One region of the Bacillus haimaensis genome, then DNA from elsewhere that is predicted to be linked to it. Evidence: riboswitches for the same ligand, from Rfam matches in the RefSeq annotation. Region 1 holds a riboswitch; each other region holds the start of a gene.
What was found. A riboswitch is a leader RNA that binds a small molecule or an ion and turns the genes downstream of it on or off. The one in region 1 is predicted to bind S-adenosylmethionine.
Positions count from the first base shown of each region.

Region 2: another riboswitch for S-adenosylmethionine. It lies ahead of ABN702_RS12245 (O-acetylhomoserine aminocarboxypropyltransferase/cysteine synthase family protein); the one in region 1 lies ahead of ABN702_RS19055 (methionine biosynthesis PLP-dependent protein).
Region 3: another riboswitch for S-adenosylmethionine. It lies ahead of ABN702_RS08570 (iron-containing alcohol dehydrogenase family protein); the one in region 1 lies ahead of ABN702_RS19055 (methionine biosynthesis PLP-dependent protein).

Region 1 is NZ_CP158164.1:3,746,624-3,754,034, reverse strand. It holds gene ABN702_RS19065 (bifunctional homocysteine S-methyltransferase/methylenetetrahydrofolate reductase) at 1-136, opposite strand, end outside; gene metC (cystathionine beta-lyase) at 120-1,316, opposite strand; partial or broken gene ABN702_RS19055 (methionine biosynthesis PLP-dependent protein) at 1,313-2,442, opposite strand; SAM riboswitch class I at 2,565-2,689, opposite strand; gene cydD (thiol reductant ABC exporter subunit CydD) at 3,268-5,001, shown strand; gene cydC (thiol reductant ABC exporter subunit CydC) at 4,998-6,716, shown strand; gene ABN702_RS19040 (PepSY domain-containing protein) at 7,006-7,411, opposite strand, start outside.
Region 2 is NZ_CP158164.1:2,406,878-2,414,288, reverse strand. It holds gene ABN702_RS12260 (UDP-N-acetylmuramoyl-L-alanyl-D-glutamate--2,6-diaminopimelate ligase) at 74-1,564, shown strand; gene ABN702_RS12255 (polysaccharide deacetylase family protein) at 1,669-2,589, shown strand; gene ABN702_RS12250 (AAA family ATPase) at 2,968-5,091, opposite strand; SAM riboswitch class I at 5,306-5,410, shown strand; SAM riboswitch class I at 5,571-5,690, shown strand; gene ABN702_RS12245 (O-acetylhomoserine aminocarboxypropyltransferase/cysteine synthase family protein) at 5,753-7,072, shown strand; gene metX (homoserine O-acetyltransferase MetX) at 7,094-7,411, shown strand, end outside.
Region 3 is NZ_CP158164.1:1,681,536-1,688,946, forward strand. It holds gene ABN702_RS08560 (argininosuccinate synthase) at 1-371, shown strand, start outside; gene argH (argininosuccinate lyase) at 403-1,776, shown strand; SAM riboswitch class I at 2,155-2,264, shown strand; gene ABN702_RS08570 (iron-containing alcohol dehydrogenase family protein) at 2,348-3,436, shown strand; gene ABN702_RS08575 (MetQ/NlpA family ABC transporter substrate-binding protein) at 3,438-4,253, shown strand; gene ABN702_RS08580 (methionine ABC transporter ATP-binding protein) at 4,326-5,366, shown strand; gene ABN702_RS08585 (methionine ABC transporter permease) at 5,338-6,012, shown strand; gene ABN702_RS08590 (alpha-hydroxy-acid oxidizing protein) at 6,023-7,144, shown strand; gene ABN702_RS08595 (type 1 glutamine amidotransferase domain-containing protein) at 7,214-7,411, shown strand, end outside.

The sequences.
Region 1 (7,411 bases):
TGTTGTAGATCTGATTCGGCTGGGAAAGATTCAGTTCCTCAAAACAACAATCCGAGCCATAGGAATAGAGGAGGGTTCCCATCGCACCGTCGGCGATCAATATTTTATCCTCTCGTAAGCTATCCAAGATTCCCATGGTATACCCTCCCATTTACATTTGCTTTTAGGCTGTGTGTTGCTTGCAATGCTTTTTCAAAATCATGGATCAGGTCCTGCACATCCTCCAGGCCGACTGATAGGCGGAGAAGAGCGTTGGAAATGCCGCGTTTTGCACGTTCCGCTTCCGGCATGGCGGCATGTGACATTTTTGCAGGATAGGAAAGAATCGATTCCACAGCCCCAAGGCTCACGGCAAAAACAGGGATTTCCACGTTGGAAACGAAGGAGCGAATTGCTTCTTCATTTTCCAATTCAAAGGAAAGGACGGCACCTGCGCTCTTGGCCTGGCGATGCTGCAGCCCGCAGCCTTTATGGGAAACGAGTCCTGGATAGTAGACCTTTTTTACGAGCGGGTGCTTTTCTAAAAAGGAAGCAATGGTCGTTGCCGATTTCACCGATTGCTCCATCCGGACATGCAAAGTTTTCAAGCCCCTGAGGACAAGCCACGCATCCTGCACACCAAGAATGGCGCCAAATGCATTTTGCAGAAAGCCAAGCTTATTTGAAAGCTCCTCATCCCGCGCAACAGCAAGGCCGGCCACGACATCGCTATGGCCGGAAAGGAATTTGGTGGCGCTGTGGAGCACAAGGTCTGCTCCGAGTGTAAGCGGCTTCTGAAGCGCCGGTGTCAAAAATGTGTTATCCACGAAGGTCCAGGCACCATTGGCTTTTGCGAGCTTTGCAACCTCCTCGATATCCGTCACTTTCAGGAGCGGATTGGAAGGGGTCTCGACGTATAGGACCTTCGTATTTGGCAAAATGGCAGCTTCCACTTTAGCGAGATCTGTCATATCAACAAACTTATATTGAATACCGTAGCGTGTGAGCACCTCGGACACCATCCGGTAGGTTCCGCCGTACACATCCTCTGAAATCAGGACATGGTCTCCCTGAGACAGGAGCAGAAAAGCGGTGGAGATGGCTGCCATCCCGGAGGAAAACGCAAACCCTCTTGTTCCTTCCTCGAGGTGGGCAATCGTATCTTCAAGTGCTTCGCGGGTAGGATTTGCGGAGCGTCCGTAATCGTATTTGCCGAATTGGTCGACATCAAACTGATGAAAAGTGGATGCATGCTGGATTGGTACACTCACCGCACCAGTCTGCGGATCGACCTTATGCTTGTTGTGTAGGAGCTTCGTTTGAAAGGAATGGCTCACGACAACACCTCCTTTGTGAAAGATGCGTTCTTGGCAGCTTGCTCGAATGCTCCGTTCAGGTCGTGGATCAGGTCTTCCGAATCTTCAATTCCTACCGAAAAGCGAAGCAGACGGTTACATACGCCCGTGCTTAAGCGGATCTCTTCCGGAATATCGGCATGCGTCTGCGTGGCAGGGTAGGTGATGAAGCTTTCCACACCGCCCAAGCTTTCAGCGAAGGTAATGAGATTGAGATTCTGAAGAAATGGGTTTACCCACGATTCTTCTTTGATGCGGAATGAAAGCATCCCTCCTTTTCCTGGATATAGCACATCGATAACCGCCTCATGCTGTTTCAGGTAGTCGGCAATTGTGATTGCGTTCTTTTGGTGCCGTTCCATCCGGAGGGCGAGCGTCTTCATGCCACGGATGAGCAGCCAGGAATCGAACGGGCTGAGCACAGCCCCGGCCGCATTGTGGTAGAGAGCAAGTGAATCGCATAGCTCACGGCCCTTTGCCACGATAAGTCCTGCAAGCACATCGTTATGGCCACCTAGATACTTGGTAGCACTATGCACCACAATATCGGCGCCAAGCTCGATCGGCTTTAAAAGAATGGGAGTATAAAACGTATTGTCACAAATCAATAGCAGTCCATGCGCTTTCGATAAGCGTGCAACTGCCTCTATATCCGTTTCCACCATCAGGGGATTGGTAGGGGATTCTACAAAAATGGCTTTTGTTTGCGGGGTGATGGCCTCTTCAATGCAAGATAGATCACTAGTATCCACATACTTGCAACACAGCCCCCATTTTTTATATCCTTCTTCAAATAAACGATACGTCCCGCCGTAAAGGTCCTTGCAGACAATCAGTTCATCGCCTGATTGGAAAAGGGAGAGTACGGTCAGGATTGCTGCCATGCCGGAGCTGCACGCATAGCCTTGGTCACCATGTTCAAGGTCCGCGATTGCTTGCTCGAGCAATTGACGGGTCGGATTTCCGGTACGCACATAATCGTAGCCGGATGACTGGCCGATCCCTTCATGCCGGTAAGCCGTCGAGAAGTAGACCGGGGATTCACGGTGCCGGTGGCCGTTTCGCTGCGATTGCCAATTTGCGCTAGCTTCGTTTCTGTTTTATACATAAAAATATCCTCCTCTATGGTAAGTGGATAACGTTCATCACCAGAGAGGAGGACAGGGACTTTTTTAAGGAAAATAAAAAGCCTTCTGTAAGAAGAAGACTTTTTGCAAAAAAAGTTCATTCTTCTCATCTGTACAGGTTTTTAAATGAAAACCTGCTGGAATTAGCACCTTTTCAGTCGTCTGTGGAGACGCTGCTGGTTGCTGAGGTGTCTATGGGCCATTTCCCTCGACCTCTCTGGATAAGAAAGTTCACTATGAAATTTACGAATCATTTTGATTATTTAACTAATTTACAACAGGTGAGCGTGGAATGCAATGGTTTTTTGAATGGATTAAATTATTTTTATGCGGGGGGTGGGGGGAATAGACATGAATTGTTGGGTGAGCCATCATTTTTGATTAACCGATGCCGATTCCTCATTTAAATAGATCACAAAAGGTAGAAAAGCATGCTGTGAGGGAGTTTTTCTTGCGATTGGTAGTGAATAGAGCTGGTTTGAGGCCCTGTTTTCTGCTGATTCTAACAAATTGTTCTCTCATTCTAACAAAACTAGAGAACATTCTAACAAATTGGTCCGTCATTCTAACAAATCACCACATCATTCTAACAAATCTATTTTCTGCCCAACTTTGTATGCCTGGAAAAGATTTATTCCTCTCCTTTTTGGGAACATACAAATTGTCATAAAAAGGTCAATCTCCAGACGGGCAAACTGAATCAGGATGCATTATAATAAACATAGTATGTGAAATATTTCACGAACTGAATATTAAACTAACTAACCTTAACATATACGCCAATCTAAAAGGAGAAGTGGCAAAGGATGAAGGATCTCAAAACGATTGCAAAGGAACAACGGAATACAAGGACAGTGCTGATTTTCCTGGCTATTCTGTCGGGGTTCACTGTCATCGGGCAGGCTTACTTTTTCGTGACATTAGTAGATCGCATCTTCCTGAAGGGCCATACATTCCAGGAGATCCTCCCATTCCTCGGTGGACTTTTGGCTGTCATGGCGGCAAGAGCCTTGCTCACTTATCTAAACGGGGTGGCTGGAGTGAAGATGGCCTCCAAGGTGAAGCGGGATTTCCGGCATGCACTTTTAAATAAATTTTCTAAAAGCCCGATTTCTGCTTCCTTGAAGGGTCAGTCCGGTCAGAAGGTAAGCGTGATGATGGATGCGGTGGATGAGATAGATCCCTATTTCAGCCGCTATATTCCGCAGATGATCCAATCATCCGTCGTGCCGATCATGATTCTGATTGCTATTTTCACGCAACATATGAATTCGGGATGGATCATTATTGTTACAGCACCATTCATCCCCATATTTATGATTGTAGTGGGGCTGAAAACGAAGAAAAAATCCGAAGAACAGATGGATAAGCTCGCGGCGTTCTCAGGGAGGTTTCTTGATACGCTGCAAGGCTTGACCACTTTGAAGCTGTTCGGAAGGTCACAAAGGCAAAAGGACTCCATCCGTGACAGCAGTCTTTCTTTCCGTGAAGCGACGATGGAAGTGTTGAAGATTGCGTTTCTTTCTTCGCTTATGCTTGAGCTGATTTCGATGCTGGCAATTGGACTTATCGCATTGGAAATCGGTCTGCAGATGGTCGTGTTTAAAAATATGACATTCTTTCCGGCATTCTTTGTATTGGTGCTGGCGCCTGAATTCTACTTGTACCTGAAGGATCTCGGCAATGCGTTCCATACAGGGCGCGGCAGCATGGGAGCGGCGAAAAAGGTGACAGACGAGCTGGCGGTGGAGGAGGAGCCGATCGAATGGGGAAGCAGAGAGCTTGCCAATTCAGAAATGCCTCCGGTCTTGGAACTGAAAAACATCGGTTTCAGTTATGCGGAAAACGGTTTTACTCTGAAAAACATACACACTCAAATCCCTGCTTATGGACAAATCGCCATTGTCGGACGAAGCGGTGCGGGGAAATCCACCTTGCTTAATCTGATAGCCGGTCTGATCCGGCCGACTGAAGGGGAAGTGCTTCTAAACGGGCAGCCGTTATATGGCTACAGGGAATCCGAATGGTTCGATCAGCTCAGCTACATCTCGCAGAATCCGTATCTTTTTTCAGGGACGATTGCCGAAAACATCGCCATTGGTGGAAAAGCGGACGCCACTCGCGAGGAAATAGAAGAGGCGGCTGAAAAAGCAGGTATTCTTCCACTGATCCAATCACTGGAGAATGGATTCGATACAAAAATCGGGGAAGCGGGAAGGGGCCTTTCAGGTGGCGAAAAGCAGCGGCTTGCCTTGGCGAGGGCTTTCCTGAAGAGGCCGAATATCATTTTTTTCGATGAACCGACGACAGGTTTGGACCTGCAGACCGAGCGGATTTTGCAGAGGTCGATGGAGGAGTTGGCGAAAACGTCGACCGTCATCACAGTGGCACATCGTCTTCACACCATCAAAAAAGCAGATAAAATTCTACTGTTGGAAGCAGGCGTGCTGGTCGCCCAGGGTACTCATGAAGCGCTTCTAAGCTCTGTTCCCGCTTACAGGCAAATGGTTTCTGTACAACAGGGAGGTGGAGAGGAATGAAGGATTTAGCGATCGTGATAAAGCTGATGATGGTGGAGAAAAAGGATGTTTTCCTTTCCATCTTGCTTGGATTCACGGCAGGAATAGCGGCAGTGGGGCTTTTCGCATCAAGCGGATACTTGATTTCAAAAGCGGCGCTCATGCCCCCTATCTACGCGCTGACGGTCATGATTGCCCTCTTGAAGTTGTTTGGCTTTGCCCGGGCGCTTAGCCGATATGGGGAACGGTATTTTTCCCACCGTGCGACGTTTACGATTCTTAGCAACTTACGGGTTTCTTTTTACGAGAAGCTGGAGCCCCTAGCACCGGGGATCTTTCAAAAATACCGGAGCGGCGACCTGCTTTCAAGAATCGTCGGGGACGTGGAAAGCCTGCAGAATTTCTTTTTGCGCGTCTTCTATCCGCCGATTGTGCTGGTCATCGTATTCCTGAGTACGATTTTATTTCTCTCGTTCTACTCTGTTTATATTGCACTCGTTATCTTTTTGGGACTTCTTTTTACTGGATTTATAGTCCCGGCGGTTTTCGCGTGGAAGCAGCGTAAAGTACTAAGCAGGGTGAGGGAAGAGAGGGGCGAGCTTTCGACGGAAGTAACGGAGCTGTTTTATGGCTTCCGTGATTTGAAAATCTATCAGAAGCTCGCTGGGAAAGAGGAGCAGCTCGTGAAGGCAGCCGACTCCTATCTGAAGGAGCAGGAGCGCGAAGGTGTGCAGGCGATGTTCAATCAATCGGTGAACTCTTTCGCATCCCTATTTGTATCCTGGATGGTGCTGGCGCTTGGAGCATTTTTAGTGGTGGAAGGCGATTTGAACGGTTTGTTCCTTGCGATGCTCGTGATGATCTCGTTGACCGTGTTTGAAAATGCCACCCCGATGGCGGTTTTCCCGAACCATCTGGAGGACAGCCGCAGGGCAGCAACGAGATTGTATTCGGTGGTGAAGGAAGAGAACAAGGTGAACAGAGAGGAGCCTGTTGAGACGCTTCCGATTGACGAAGGATTGGATGTGGAGTTGGAGAAAGTCAGCTTTACTTTTCCCGACGAGCCACGGATTACGCTGAATGAAATCAGCTTGGGCCTGCCTGCCGGATCCAAAACGGCGATTGTCGGCCCGAGCGGTTCCGGGAAATCCACTGTTCTGCAGCTGCTCCTGAAAATCCAGGAAGCAGACTCCGGTTCGGTTCGCATCGGCGGTATTCCGATTTCACGGGTTGAACAGGAGAATCTTTGGGAGAGTACGAATGTCGTTCTGCAGGAGAACCACTTTTTCTATGGCAGCATCCGCGATAATCTGATGCTTGCCGGGGAGGAGCTGGAGGACTCATCGTTGCTTTCAGTTCTTGCGACAGTGCGACTCGATCACCTCTCGTTGGATGATAAGGTGCTGGAAAAAGGTGAAAACCTCTCAGGTGGCGAAAAGCAGCGCTTGGCCATTGCCCGTGCGATGCTGAAGGGTGGCCGGTTATGGCTCTTGGATGAGCCGACCTCGTCTGTCGATGTGTTGACGGAAAAAATGATTTATGACCATCTTTTTGAGCAGGCGAAAGAGGATACGCTTGTTCTGGTGAGCCACCGTTTGACCGGCTTGGAAAAGATGGACCAGATCATCGTGATGGAGCAGGGTCGGATCGTGGAAGCGGGAAGCTTTGCCGAGTTGATGGGACGAAAAGGGTACTTTTATGAAATGAAACAGATAGAAAAGAGCGTGTTTATGTGACTCTTGTGGAGATCGCCCCGATTTTTGAGTGGGGCGGTCTATTTTTGCCTTGTTTAGCTGAGGGTATTAGGGTTCGGCGCTAGGTTGAGGGAGTCTATCGGACTTTTTTTGAGGTCTATTGAACTTTTTTGAAATTCTATCGAACTTTTTACAACTTCTATCGGACATTTTTCACGTTCTATCGAACATTTTTCAATTACTGGGTCGATTTACCCGAGCAGTGCGAGGACCGGAACGGCACACAAAAAAAGAGGCAACTCCGCCGAGTTGCCTGCCCCACAAACTTATTTTAGTCATCCCACTCTACATAAAGCATTTTCCCTGTCACGGCATCCACATAAACGGTGACATCCTCATCGTCGTCTCCGTTTTTCTTGCCTGTGTCAATCTCGACTTCATATACGTGGGATCCGTTTTCACGATCAAGCTCCACGTCTTCCACAGTTCCTTTGACTTCTTTTAGCGCAACCTCTTCTGCCTTCTCCAAAGTGATGAAGGTTACATCCTTATTTTCTGTAGTAGCTTCATTACTACGGTTGCTGTCGTCATCACGGTTTTCTTTTTTCTCTTTCAAAATTTCGCCATTCTCCTGGGAGATTTTGAAATCATATTCAAACTGGTCGTCCTCTACTTCGATTTCATACACATAGCGGCCGTTTTCACGGTCCTTCTCCGCTTCTGTAAGGACGCCGTTC
Region 2 (7,411 bases), 1.3 Mb from region 1:
TGAAGATACTATAAAAAAAACGCATTGACTTCGTTTAGAAATAATATTTAGTATCAGAAAAGGAAGTGACCCTATGAATACAAATTCTTTGTTTTCAAAAGTGCAAACACAAAAAATCTATGGGGAATTCCCGATTTCCATTTCTAATATTTTTTCCGATTCCAGGCAGGTAACAGTGGATTCCGTTTTTGTCTGTATAAAAGGATATACGGTCGACGGCCACCGATATATATCTTCTGCAATTGATTTGGGTGCGAAAGTTATCGTGGTCGAGGATCTGCCGGAAATGCTGCATGAAGATGTCTGCTACGTGAAGGTGAGAGATACGGAAAGAGCACTGGGACAGCTTGCGAATGCATTTTTTGACTACCCTTCCACCAAGCTTAGAATTGTCGGAGTTACAGGAACGAATGGGAAAACGACAGTGACAAGCGTCATCAATAAAGTGATGAGAAATGAAGGCTATAAAACTGGCCTTAGTGGTACGATTGAAATCGATATAGATGGGGAAAAGTTCGAAAGCAAGAACACAACAAGTGATGTACTGACCATGCAAAGAATGTTGAAGGACATGGTGGATGCAGGTGTGACGGATGTTGTAATGGAAGTATCCTCCCATGGGCTTCTGCTTGGACGTTTGGCCGGGGTGGAGTTCCAGAATGGAGTGTTTACCAATCTAACACAGGACCATTTGGATTTCCATGGTACCATGGAAAATTATAAAAACGCCAAAGGGCTGCTCTTTTCGCAGCTCGGACAGGATCTCCGTAAAGACAAGGCTGCAATTCTAAATATGGATGATGAAGCTTCAAATGATTATATCAGTATGACAAGTGCCAGAATCATTTCATACGGGATCAAAAATGATGCGGATTTCAGAGCGAGTGATCTGGAGTTTTTCGAAAATAAAACAGCCTTCACTTTACATACGGATTTTGGAGAATACAGACTGGAAGTTCCGTTTGTAGGTGAATTCAACGTTTATAACATTCTCTCCGTTATCTGTGTACTTTGGGATAAGGGAATGCCTTTTGAGAAAATTCTTAAACATCTAAGTGAGGTAACACCACCTAGTGGCCGGATGGAAACGTTGCAAACAGGTGATCAACGAACCGTCATTATTGATTATGCCCATACGGAAGATGCAATCGGGAAGGTGCTCGACAGTATCAAGATGTTCTCCAAAGGGAATGTCATATCCATTATTGGGACAGGCGGTAATCGAGATAAAGATAAGCGTCCGAAGATGGGTAAGATCGCAACGGAGAAATCAGATTACGTCATCTTCACCACCGATAATCCTTTGGATGAGCCTTACGAGGAAATTATTAATGGAATGGCCGCCGGGGCAGTGGATGACAGGTTTGAATGTATCGGTGATCGTGAAGAGGCGATTTTCAGGGCCATCGAACTTGCTAAAGAGGACGACGTAGTATTAATAGCAGGTAAAGGCCATGAAAATTACCAATTGATTGGTACCGAGTCTGTTCCTTTTAACGATGGGGAAGTAGCATTAAGAGCAATTAGAACTTATCCACTTACAGAAAGTATTCCGACAACATAGATTCTACACATATCAACTGACTGAAGTGCATGGGTTTTCCATGAAAAATGCTTCAGTCAGTTTTTTTATATTTTGAAAGTATATTGTTGAAAAGGGATGTTGAAATGAGGGGAATCATTGGGGGAGTTTTCTTCATCTGTATCTTATTGTTGGTGGCCTGTAGTGGTGTAGAAGTGACCACAACAAAAGAACCTGTAAGAGAGGATGAAAAAGTAAAAGAGGAGAAACCTGTTCAAAGAGAAGAACCAAAAGTGGAGGAATTGCCTGAACTAACGGAGGCAGAACTGCAAAGGCAGGAGGCCTTGGAGGAACTGACAAAAAGGGAAAACCATGTTTTGAACAATAGTGATTATGGTGAGTCCAATGAATTCCATGAATTTGTTACAGGTGTAAAAACGAGGATGAAAACCGATGAAAAAGTCATAGCATTAACATTGGATGCATGCGGAGGAGAAAATGGCAGCGGATATGATGATGAACTGATCGGATTCCTGAATCAGCATCACATAAAGGCTAATCTTTTTGTGAATGCCAGATGGATAGAGACGCAGCCCGCTATTTTTATGGAGCTTGCAAACAATTCTTTATTTACGATAGAAAATCATGGTACAGAACACCGGCCTTTATCCACTATCCTACGTTCTGCCTGGGGCATAGAAAGTACAGCTTCAAAAGAGGAAATCGTAGCGGAAATTATCGGGAATCAGAAAATTATATTGGAGTATACAGGAAAGCTTCCAAAACATTTTCGCTCGGGAACTGCTTTTTACGATGATGTATCGGTTAAAATAGCCCAGGACCTTGGTTTGGAAGTAGTGAACTTTGATATTCTAGGTGATGCAGGAGCGACTTTTACCGCCGATCAAGTTGAAGATTCCATGCTTAAGGCAACCTCCGGATCGATCGTGATCCTTCACATGAATCACCCCGAAAGCGGGACAGCTGAAGGAGTAAAGAAAGCGGTTCTGAATTTATTGGAACAGGGATTCAGCTTTGTTCACTTACAGGATTATGAACTGGAGTAATGTACTATTACAGTTTCGTTACATCTACATAAAAAATTTGATGCAGGTCACGATAACAATGGGAGGTTGATATCGTGGCCTGTTTTTGTCATCTGTTATTTTCGGCAATGCTGTTTTTAAACTTTTCTGCGTGCCAATCAATAATCAAAATAGATCAAGCTCAAGAAAAAATGCCGATGACTGGTTTATGTGATCCGGTAAAGAATTCGGAAGAAGGAAATCGATTTGGATTAACGAGTGAAAATAAAAAGAAACAGAGAAGGCATAATCGTGTGCCTGAATATAAAAGCCGGGGATTTCGTCTATTTAATTATTAATAAAAAAGGCTTGTTGGTCACCAATTAGAAAAGTGGTGACCAACAAGCCTCAAACCGCATATTAGTTAACATTTACTTTCAATTCTTCCTGTTCAACCTCCACTTGAAGAGAAGTAGGGATGAAATCAAGCTCCAGTAAAACATCAGCGATGGCATCTTCTACATGTTCCTGAATAAGTCGGCGTAATGGTCTAGCCCCAAACTGAGGATGGTAGCCTTTATCAGCCAACCACTCTTTTGCATCTTCCGATAAATAAAGTTTACACTGATGCTCTTCCATCAGCATACCTGACAAATCATTAATCAGAATATCGACAATCTGACGCATATGCTCTTTTTCAAGTTTTGCAAATTCAATGATATTATCAAATCTGTTAAGGAATTCCGGTTTGAAATAGGACGACAAGGATTCCAGAATAGAACCTTGCTCTGTATTTTCGTGCTTCTCAAAACCTACTGTAATTCTCTTGTCTGTTACGCCTGCGTTACTTGTCATGATAATCACAGTATCTTTGAAGCTGACAGTTCTTCCTTGGCTGTCCGTCAGCCTGCCATCCTCCATTACCTGAAGAAACAGTTGGAGCACATCTGGATGGGCTTTTTCCATTTCATCAAGCAGTACAATACTGTAAGGGTTGCGGCGGACCTTTTCTGTCAACTGTCCAGCTTCCTCATGCCCGATATACCCTGGTGGAGATCCAATTAGTTTTGATACTGAGTGCTTTTCCATGTATTCACTCATGTCAAAACGGATAAATGCATCCTTTGAACCAAAAAGCTCTTCGGCAAGTGATTTGGTAAGCTCTGTTTTACCAACCCCAGTAGGTCCGACAAAAAGGAAGGAACCAATAGGTCGTTCTTTTCTTTTAAGACCTGCACGACTTCTGCGAATTGCTTTTGCAATCTTTTGGACTGCATCTTTTTGTCCAATCACTTTTTTATTTAAATTTGCCTCGAGATCACGAAGCTTTACTTGTTCTTCCTGTTGAAGTTTTCCAACTGGAATGCCAGTTTTTTCTTCTATGATTGCATAGATGTCATTCAGTGTAACTTCAATTTTTTTCGCAGTGGAGCTATTTCTACTCTTTTCAAGCTTTGCTTCTTCATCTCTCAGCTTTGCAGCGTATTCGTATTTCTCTTCATCCAAAGCTTTTTGTTTTTCCTTTTCAATCTGTGCAAGTCGGTAGTTAATTCCCTCCAAGTCCATTACATCCAAGGTTAAATTCTTCTTAGATCCTGCTTCATCAAGCAAATCAATGGCTTTATCGGGTAGGAAACGATCCTGAATATAGCGGTGTGACAGGCTGACGCAGGCATTTATCGCTTCTTCTGTATAGGAAACCTGATGGAAATCCTCGTATTTGGATTGGATACCTTTAATGATCTCAACAGCCTTTTCAGGAGTTGGCTCTTTTACCATAACAGGTTGAAAGCGTCGTTCCAATGCTGCATCCTTTTCTATTTGCCGATATTCCTTCAAGGTAGTAGCCCCGATGAGCTGCAGCTCGCCTCTGGCCAATGCCGGTTTCAACATGTTACCTGCATCCATGGACCCTTCCGCAGAACCAGCTCCCACAATTAAGTGCAATTCATCCACAAATAGGATGACGTTTTTTCTTTCCTGCAGTTCCTGGATGATCTGCTTCAGCCGTTCTTCGAATTGACCTCTAATACCAGTATTGGCAACAAGTGAGGCAACATCCAACAGATAGATTTCTTTATTCTGAAGCTTGGCAGGGACATCTCCGGTAGTAATATTAAGAGCAAGTCCTTCCGCGATGGCTGTTTTACCTACTCCAGGTTCACCGATTAGTACAGGGTTGCTCTTGTTTCGTCTATTTAGAATTTCAATTACTTTCTTGATTTCTTTTTCTCTTCCCACAACAGGGTCAATCAATCCTGCTTTAGCAAGATTTGTTACATTTTTGGCTAATTTGTCCAGAATTCCACGACCCTGTTTGGACTCTTTAGCATCTTTGAAATTTGACTCATTAGTAGGTCGATGATCCTGCTCCCAAAAAGGAGAGTGTCCGGAAAATCCTTGAAAGAATCCAGACGGTGTCTGTAATTTTGCTCTTTCTTCTTCAAAGCAGGAAGAGCATAGGACAAGTTGCTTTTGTTCTGAATTTAATTGGAACTTAACATGAATAGTTGCTTGATTCTGTTCGCATTTTTGACAAATCATTCTTTGCTTCCTCCTTGAGAATTGTTTGACTTTCTTTGACCATTTAGGTTTAGCCATAGTATACTTTGACCTTTTTTGACTTTCAAGTATTTTGCCTGTTGGTAAATCATAGAAAAAATATATTCTATATATTTAGAAAAGTTTGTTGACTTCATCTTGAGACTGTTGTTATAATTGCAAAAAGTATCAATCTTATAAAAATCATATAGCAAACTTCTTATTAAGAGTGGTGGAGGGACAGACCCTGTGAAGCCCGGCAACCTTCAATGATGTTGAAAAGGTGCTAATTTCTGCAGATTTTTTTTCTGAGAGATAAGAAGAGGACCTTGAATGAAAGCCTCTTCTTATCGAAGAGGCTTTTTATCTGTACAAAAGGGGGAAAAGTAAAAGTAATATTATCCGGAATTACTCAATATGGTAGATAGTAAATCAATCATCCAATCAATGAATTAACGCAATGAACAAAAAAAACTGAATATCTCTTATCGAGAGTGACCGAGGGATCAGGCCCTATGAAGTCCGGCAACCATCAGGAAAAGTTATTCTTTTTCTGAAAAGGTGCTAATTCCTGCAGGCGGACTATGCCTGACAGATAAGAGGAGGAAAAAACCTCTTCTTATGAAGGGGTTTTTTATTTTTATATAAAAACGGAGGTAAAAACATGACAAATACAAATGACGCTTATCAATTAGAAACGCTATTGCTACACGGAGGGCAAACTCCTGATCCGACTACCGGTTCCAGAGCCGTCCCCATCTATCAGACAACATCGTATGTGTTCAATGATACAGAGCATGCCCAAAATTTATTTGCCCTGAATGAATTCGGCAACATCTATACGAGAATTGGAAACCCGACAGTCGACGTGCTGGAAAAGAGAATTTCGCTGTTAGAAGGCGGAGTGGCGGCAGTGGCAACCAGCTCCGGCATGGCTGCAATTGCATTTGCCATATTAAACATTGCCCACTCCGGTGATGAAATTGTGGCAGCAGGCAATCTGTATGGAGGTACCTATAATCTTTTTGCTGTCACATTGCCGAAATATGGGATAAAAGTGAACTTTGTGGATGGAACGGATCCAGAGAACTTCAGAAAGGCAATAACCCCAAAAACCAAAGCGATTTTCGGCGAAATCATTGGAAATCCGAGCTTACATGTCTTAGATGTTGAAGGTGTCGCCAAAGTTGCACAAGATCATGACATACCACTCATTATTGATAATACTTTTGCATCCCCATATCTTTGCAACCCGATCAAGTGGGGAGCGGATATTGTGGTACATTCCGCAACTAAATGGATTGGCGGCCATGGAACGACAATCGGAGGAATTGTGGTGGATGGCGGTACATTCAACTGGGATAATCCTAAATTCCAAGACTTTACTGAACCGGATGAAAGCTATAATGGCATTCGCTATGCAGAAGCCTTCGGAAACCTTGCTTATGCAGTTAAACTGCGTGTCCAGCTTTTGCGTGATTTTGGCGCATGCTTAAGTCCTCAAAATGCATTTCTGCTTCTACAAGGATTGGAGACGCTTCACCTAAGGGTGGAAAAGCATAACGAAAATGCAACAGAGCTTGCAAGATTCCTACAAGATCATCCTGCTGTTGAGTGGGTATCCCACCCTAGTCTTCAAGGACATCCGGCGCATGCATCCGCTCAAAAGTATTTGAGAAACGGATATGGTTCCATTCTCAATTTTGGAATTAAAGGAGGAAGAGAAGCTGGAAGAAAAGCTATTGATTCAATCAAGCTATGGTCACATGTAGCCAATGTAGGAGACGCAAAATCCTTGATCATTCATCCAGCATCCACCACGCATCAGCAGCTTACAGGGGAAGATCTGAAAAAGTCAGGCGTAACAGAAGATCTGATTCGCCTATCTGTAGGAATTGAATCAATCGAAGATCTGAAAAAGGATCTGGACCAGGCACTTTTCACAGCAACAGGAAAATCCATCTTAAAAGTGGAAAGCATCTGATATGAAAAGGGTGGAAGGACAGTGACAGAGTGTGATTGCAAAACAACTGCCGGTAGTGTCCGGATCGAGCGACTGGTGCTTGAAAGTGGAGAAGTATTGGAGAAGGTGGAAATTGCCTATGAAAGGGTTGGAAATAAGAATAGGGAACTTATTATAGTCTGTCATGCCTTGACAGGAAACCAATTTGCAAGAGGATCCGAGGAAGAAAAAGGCTGGTGGCATTCCTTTATTGGTCCCGAATCCTATATTGATACAAATGACTATCAAGTAATAACAATGAATGTTCTAGGAGGGTGTAATGGCTCCACAGGTCCAACCTCCCTGAATCCAATAACTGGT
Region 3 (7,411 bases), 2.1 Mb from region 1:
AGGCACATAAGGAATTGGAATTTTTGACATTGCCTAGAGAAGTGACCCAATTCAAAACCTCCATTGATCAACAAATGGCAAAAGTGATTTACGAAGGATTATGGTATTCCCCGTTAGTGGGTGCGCTACAAGCTTTCGTTGAGGAAACCCAGAAGCATGTAAGCGGAAAAATCCGCGTAAAGCTCCAAAAAGGAAACCATACAGTAGTCGGGCGTCAATCCGAAAACAGCTTATACAATGAGGAACTGGCCACCTATTCCAAAGGGGACATGTTCGACCATAACGCTGCAGTCGGCTTTATCAAGCTCTGGGGTCTGCCGACAAAGGTGTATGTGGAAATTCATAAAAAAGAAAAAGTAGCAAGCTATTAAACTTATTTTTTGAAATGGAGGCTATCATCCTATGTCTAAACTATGGGGCGGAAGATTCACCAAGGAAACCGACAAGCTTGTAGAAGCGTTCACTGCCTCTATTACTTTCGATAAAGAGTTGGCTAGTGAAGACATCGAAGGCAGTATCGCACATGTGCAGATGCTCGGGGACTGCGGAATCATCGCCATTGAGGATGCAAATACAATCAAAGAGGGATTATTGAAGATACAGCAAAAAATCAACAATGGAGATGTAGAGTTTCTTGTGGAGCATGAGGATATTCACATGAACATTGAAAAGCTGCTAATAGATGAAATAGGACCTGTTGGAGGAAAGCTTCACACAGGACGAAGCCGTAATGATCAAGTCGCGACAGATATGCATCTGTATCTTCGCAAGCAGACGAAATCGATCATTGGACTTTTGAATGACGTGCAAAAAGCGATAATGGATCAGGCAAAGAATAATATTGACACCATTCTGCCAGGCTACACCCATCTTCAGCGAGCACAGCCTGTTTCCTTTGCTCACCATCTTCTTGCATATTTTTGGATGCTTGAACGTGACAAAGAAAGATTGCAGGACAGCTTGAAACGTATAAACTGGTCACCACTTGGTGCCGGCGCACTTGCTGGAACAACCTTCCCGATCGACAGACAGCAGACGGCAGAATTATTAGGGTTTGATATGGTATACCCGAACAGCATGGATGCAGTCAGCGACAGGGATTTTATCGTTGAGTTCCTGTCACACGCATCGCTAATCATGACACATATTTCACGTTTATCCGAGGAGCTGGTCATCTGGTCGAGTCAGGAGTTTCAATTCATTGAACTAGACGATGCCTTTTGCACGGGATCTAGTATTATGCCTCAAAAGAAGAATCCGGATGTCCCAGAGCTTCTCCGTGCCAAAACCGGAAGAGTATATGGCAACCTCGTAGGTCTGCTGACTGTTTTGAAGGGGCTACCGCTTGCCTACAACAAAGATATGCAGGAAGACAAAGAAGGGATGTTCGATACAGTAGCAACACTCGACGGTTCAATGCGCCTTCTTGCTCCGATGATCCGTACCATGACTGTCAACAAAGATAAGATGCACCAAGCTGTATCACAGGATTTCTCCAATGCAACAGATATTGCAGATTACCTTGTAACAAAGGGACTGCCATTCAGACAGGCACATGAAATAATCGGAAAAATCGTCCTGTATGCCATAAATAACCAAAAGTTCCTATTAGGTTTGACCATAGAAGAATACCAGCAGTTTTCACCATTATTCAAAGAAGACATCTATAAAATCCTACAACCCAAAAATGTAGTAGGAGCAAGAAACAGCCAAGGAGGCACAGGATTCCAACAAGTAAAAAACCAACTAGCCTTCGCCGAGCAATTTGTCGACTAATTGGAGTTTTTTAGTGCAGAGGAAAACTTCAACAATATTAATTAACTTTCTACTTTTTTTACGAAGGCCCTGTTAATTTCTAGTGTAGGTTTTAAGAATCTAGCTATTGATTGGAGCAATAGGCGAAGACTCCTGCGGGAGATAGCGGTAGACTGGGGACCCCACAGGCGAAGCCGAGGAGGCTCCGACACCGCCCCTTGGGTCGCTGCGCCTAGTGCGGAAATCAACAGCGTGTTCAAAGGTGACAATCTATTTACAAGATTAGGAGTAGTAAAAACGCTTACATTTTATTATTTCAAAAAACTTATTGACAGAAGCTTTTCAGCAACATATACTTACTTTAATCTTTTAATAATTCAATAGTTTCAAAAATTACAACTCTTATCAAGAGTGGCAGAGGGACTGGCCCCATGACGCCCGGCAACCTTTCTAGATCGATAGAAAAGGTGCTAATTCCAGCAGAACAACGATGTTCTGGAAGATAAGAGAGGACGTTTTTTTGTATTCTCATCCTCTCTTGTTTTCAAGGGAGGATTTTTTGTTGCATTGGAACTTTGGAGGGAGGAATGAAATGATCAACGTACAGGGTGCACCAGCCATCTATCAATCGGAGGTGGGAGTGTTTAAAAAACTTCCTGAATTTTTAGAATCAAATGGGTTTAAAAGGGTCTTCATCGTACATGGAACAAAATCACTGCATGCCGTGAAATCGCATATTCCTGATTTCGGATTCCTACAGGTGCACTTTGAACACTACCGAGGTGAATGTTCGGATGAGGAAGTCAGGCGGATAAGGCATATTGCAGAATCATGGGACGCGGACATAATCATCGGGTTGGGCGGAGGTAAAGTGTTAGATCTCTCTAAAGCGTTGGGCTACGAAATGCGTGTGGATGTTGTCCTGGTTCCTACTGTCGCTTCCACATGTGCCGCTTGGACCCCACTTAGTGTTTTCTATTCGGAGAGTGGCCAGTTTAAACGGTATACCATTTTTCCGAAAAGTACGCTTTTGGTCTTGGTGGAACCTGAAATTTTGCTAAATGCACCCGTCCAGTTTTTCAAGGCTGGCATCGGCGATACACTTGCCAAATGGTATGAGGCGGAGAGCCTTATTTACGATCTCGAAACAGTTCCGGTACCTGTCCAAATAGGGCTGCAATCAGCCGATCTTTGTAAAAACATTATATTGGAAGAGGGAATTCAAGCCCTCGCTGATATAGAAGGGGGAACGCTCAAATCCAGTTTCCGAGCTGTCACCGACGCCATCATTATGCTTGGTGGAATGGTGGGTGGCTATGCAGATCACTATGGAAGGATAGCAGCCGCACATTCTGTACATAATGCATTGACGAAAATTCCTTCCACCCATCATCTTCTTCATGGAGAGAAAGTAGCATATGGAATACTCGTCCAATTGGCATTGGAAGGAAAAATAGAGGAGATCAGCAATCTGGCTTTATTTTTTGAAAAAACAGGTCTTCCAATGAGCCTCCATGATCTTGGCATTTCCATCAATGATAGAAAGACGCTAGAAAAAATCGCCGATAATACCCTGCTTCCTTCAGAGTCGATCCACTTTATGAAAAGGAAATTTGAAGCATCAGATATTTTGGAAGCATTTGAAGTAATCGAAAAAATAAATGAAAAAGGGAGAGAGTAGGATGAAGAAAATATTAGGATTTTTGCTGACAGCACTATTATTATCGGTTATTACTGCATGTGGGAGCAGTGAATCAGGGGGGAGTGAGGCCCTGAGTGAAGATAAGCTGATTGTCGGAGTTACAGCGGGACCTCATGAGCAGATATTGGAAAAAGTGAAGGAAGTCGCGGCAAAGGATGGATTGGATATAGAAATCGAGGTTTTCACTGAATATGTAATGCCGAATGTCGCGTTGGACGAGGGTGACCTGGATGTAAACAGCTTCCAGCATAAGCCTTATCTGGAGCAGTTCAAAAAGGACCGCGGATTGGACTTAACAGATGTAGCGACAACAGTTAACTTCCCGATGGGCATATATTCTGCTAGCATCAAAGATATTAAAGATCTGAAAGATGGCGATAAGGTCGGTTTGCCAAATGACCCAACTAATGGGGCTCGTTCCTTGCAGCTATTTGAATTGGCAGGTTTGATCAAATTAAAAGAAGGCGCTGGTGCAAATGCAACCTTAAAGGATATAGAGGAAAATGAAAAAAACCTGGAATTCATTGAATTGGAGGCTTCCCAGATCCCACGTCAACTCGAAGAACTGGCAGCTGCTGCTATCAACACAAACTTCGCGGTGGAATTTGGATTTGTTCCAACCAAAGATTCCATTTTCATTGAACCAGGAGACTCTCCTTGGGTAAATACATTGGTCGTCCGCACGGAGAACAAGGATGATCCAGTATTGAAAAAGCTGATTAAAGCTTATCATTCTGATGAAGTGAAACAGTTTATCGATGAAACGTTTGAAGGATCTGTTGTTCCATCATGGTAATAGCAAGACTTAGGAAAGCCGCCAATGGTGCGGCTTTCTACAATATTTACTCAGAAAATGGAGGGATACATAATGATTAGACTCGATAACATCTCCAAAAGCTTTGTCTCCAAGAAATCCAGCATCGAGGCATTGAAAAATGTTTCGTTGGAGGTGCAGAAAGGCGAGATTTTTGGTGTGATCGGCTACAGTGGAGCGGGAAAAAGCACCCTGATCCGCTGTGTCAATCTTCTGGAAAAACCAACAAAAGGCAAGGTTTTTGTTGACGGGCTTGAATTGACTTCTCTTACCTCCAAAAAGCTTTTAGCATCACGCCGAAAAATAGGAATGATCTTTCAGGGTTTCAACCTGTTAAAAACCGCTACAGTATATGAAAATATCGCCATACCTTTGCGGTTGACCGGTGTATCCAAAAAGGAGATAGCGAATAGAGTAGACAAATATCTGGGAATTGTCGGTCTATTGGACAAAAAAGAAGCTTATCCAAGCCAGCTTTCAGGAGGGCAAAAGCAACGGGTCGCCATCGCAAGGGCGCTTTCCAATGAACCGAGTGTTCTATTAAGCGATGAGGCAACAAGCGCATTGGACCCTGATACAACAGAGGCGATTCTGGATCTATTATTGAAGATAAATAAAGAACTGGGTATAACCATTCTCCTGATCACCCATGAAATGCATGTCATTCAAAAGGTCTGTGATCGGGTAGCTGTGATGGAAAATGGCGAAGTGGTCGAGCAGGGCCTCACCAAAGATGTATTCACATCGCCTGGACATCCTACAACGAAAAAGTTTGTTAATAGCATTTTCAATCACCAACTTACTCCTGAACTATTAGAGACTTTAGGGGAGAATGGGGAAATCGTTTCCTTGAAATTCCTGGGGCATTCCTCCAAAGATCCTGCTCTAGCTGTTGTGAGCAAAAAATTCGATGTGTATCCTAATATTTTGTCTGGAAACATTACACAGTTAAAGGAACATCCTTTTGGAAGTCTTCTCGTTCATATAAAGGGGGAAGAGTCAGAGGTTCAAAGGGCGATCCAATACTTAAAAGAGCAAAATATACAAGTGGAGGGAGCGGGCTATCATGTTAAACACAATAAGCGAATTTCATAGTGAGTGGGGAGATGCTGTCTGGCAAGCCGTTCTGGAAACCCTGCAGATGGTCGGGATCGCACTTTTCATTTCGGTACTCATCGGCCTTCCGCTTGGGATTCTACTTGTCTTGACAAGACCAGGAAAGACTTTGGAAAACAAGTATGTTTACGGTCTTTTAAATATTTTGATAAACGTAGTACGGTCCATCCCGTTCATCATCCTATTATTTTTTATTCTGCCTTTTACGAAACTTGTGGTAGGAACAACGATGGGTGTAGCAGGAGTTATGGTTCCTCTCGTCGTGTATACCGCTCCATATATTGCAAGACTGATGGAGAACTCCTTGCTCGAAGTGGATAGAGGGGTTTTGGAAGCATATGAAGCAATGGGAATTAAAAGTAAAGATATCATCTGGAATGTGATGATACGAGAAGCAAGTCCTTCCATTGTACTCGGGTTAACGATTGCAACAATCGGGTTGATTGGAGCTACAGCGATGGCAGGTCTTGTTGGGGCAGGAGGACTGGGTGATCTCGGTTATCGATATGGTCATCTGCGGTATGTAGAAGAAGTGATGTATGTAACCGTCTTTCTATTAATTATTTTGGTACAGGGCATTCAGACTCTCGGAAATGTTGTTGCAAGAACGCTTAAAAAGGATTAGGGGTGAGGAAGTGGCAGTTGACCTTTTGAAAAAACGGATAATTAAGTATGCAGAATGGGAACAGGAAGCTAAAAGACGAATGGAGCCTCACGCTTTTACTTATATTCAAAGTGGTGCAGGGCATGAGGAAACATTGCGTGCAAATGAAGAGGCTTTTCACAGATGGAAAATAAGGCCAAGGTTTTTGAAGGATGTCTCAGTAAGAGACCTGTCTATAGCCTTTTTCGGAAAGAAACACCCCACTCCCTTCTTCTTGGCTCCAATTGGGATGCAGGGGATCGCCCATCCGGAAGGAGAAAAAGCAACTGCGAGAGCAGCCAAACAGATGAACGTTCCATTTATTACAAGTTCCGTATCCACCTATTCTCTTGAGGAAATCGCACATGAATCAGGGGATAATACAAGGTGGTTTCAATTATATTGGAGCAGGGATTGGGAAATCACTGCAAGCTTCGTGAAACGGGCTGAACAGGCAGGATATGAGGCAATTGTCGTAACCTTGGACACGGCACTACTGGGATTCAGGAAAAGTGATTTGACTCATGGCTACTCACCATTGAAACTAGGGGAAGGGGCAGGGAACTATTTTTCCGATCCGGCTTTTCTATCACGATTACATGAAAGCTCTGAAGACAATTTGGAGGCGGCGTTAAAGGAACTTGTAAATGTCGTTTACGAACCAACTCTCTCCTGGGAGGACTTGAGTTTCCTGAGAAAACAAACGAATCTACCCATTATTTTAAAGGGTATCCTACATCCTGAAGATGCCAGACTTGCCCTTGAATATGGGATGGACGGTGTTATCGTTTCCAATCATGGGGGGCGACAATTGGATGGATGCATTGCGGCCTTGGATGCTTTGGAGGAAGTCGCAAATGCAATAAGGGGTAAAATCCCCGTCCTTTTCGACAGTGGAATCCGCAGAGGTCCTGATGTGATAAAGGCAATTGCGCTTGGAGCAGACGCAGTCCTGGTAGGCCGTCCATATATTTATGGATTGGCAGCTGACGGGCAAAATGGTGTGGAACAGGCGCTTCAGAACCTACAGACAGATACGGATGCAACCCTGGCCCTCAGTGGCTTGTCCTCCATTAATGACATAAAACATGATATTTTAGTGAAAAATGGCTGAGTAATATTTGCAAAACTCAATTTACTCCTTCACAATGACAGTAGGCCAATATAAAAGGAGGCGTTTCCCATCAAACTACATAACAAAAAAATCATTCAACTCGTCAGTGACGATTTTGAAGATCTTGAACTTTGGTATCCTGTTCTGCGTCTGAGGGAAGAAGGAGCGTCTGTCGTCATTGCGGGAGAAAAATCCAATGTAACATATATTGGGAAATATGGTGTTCCGATTGAATCGGATGTGTCATTCCATGACCTGGACCCGAAC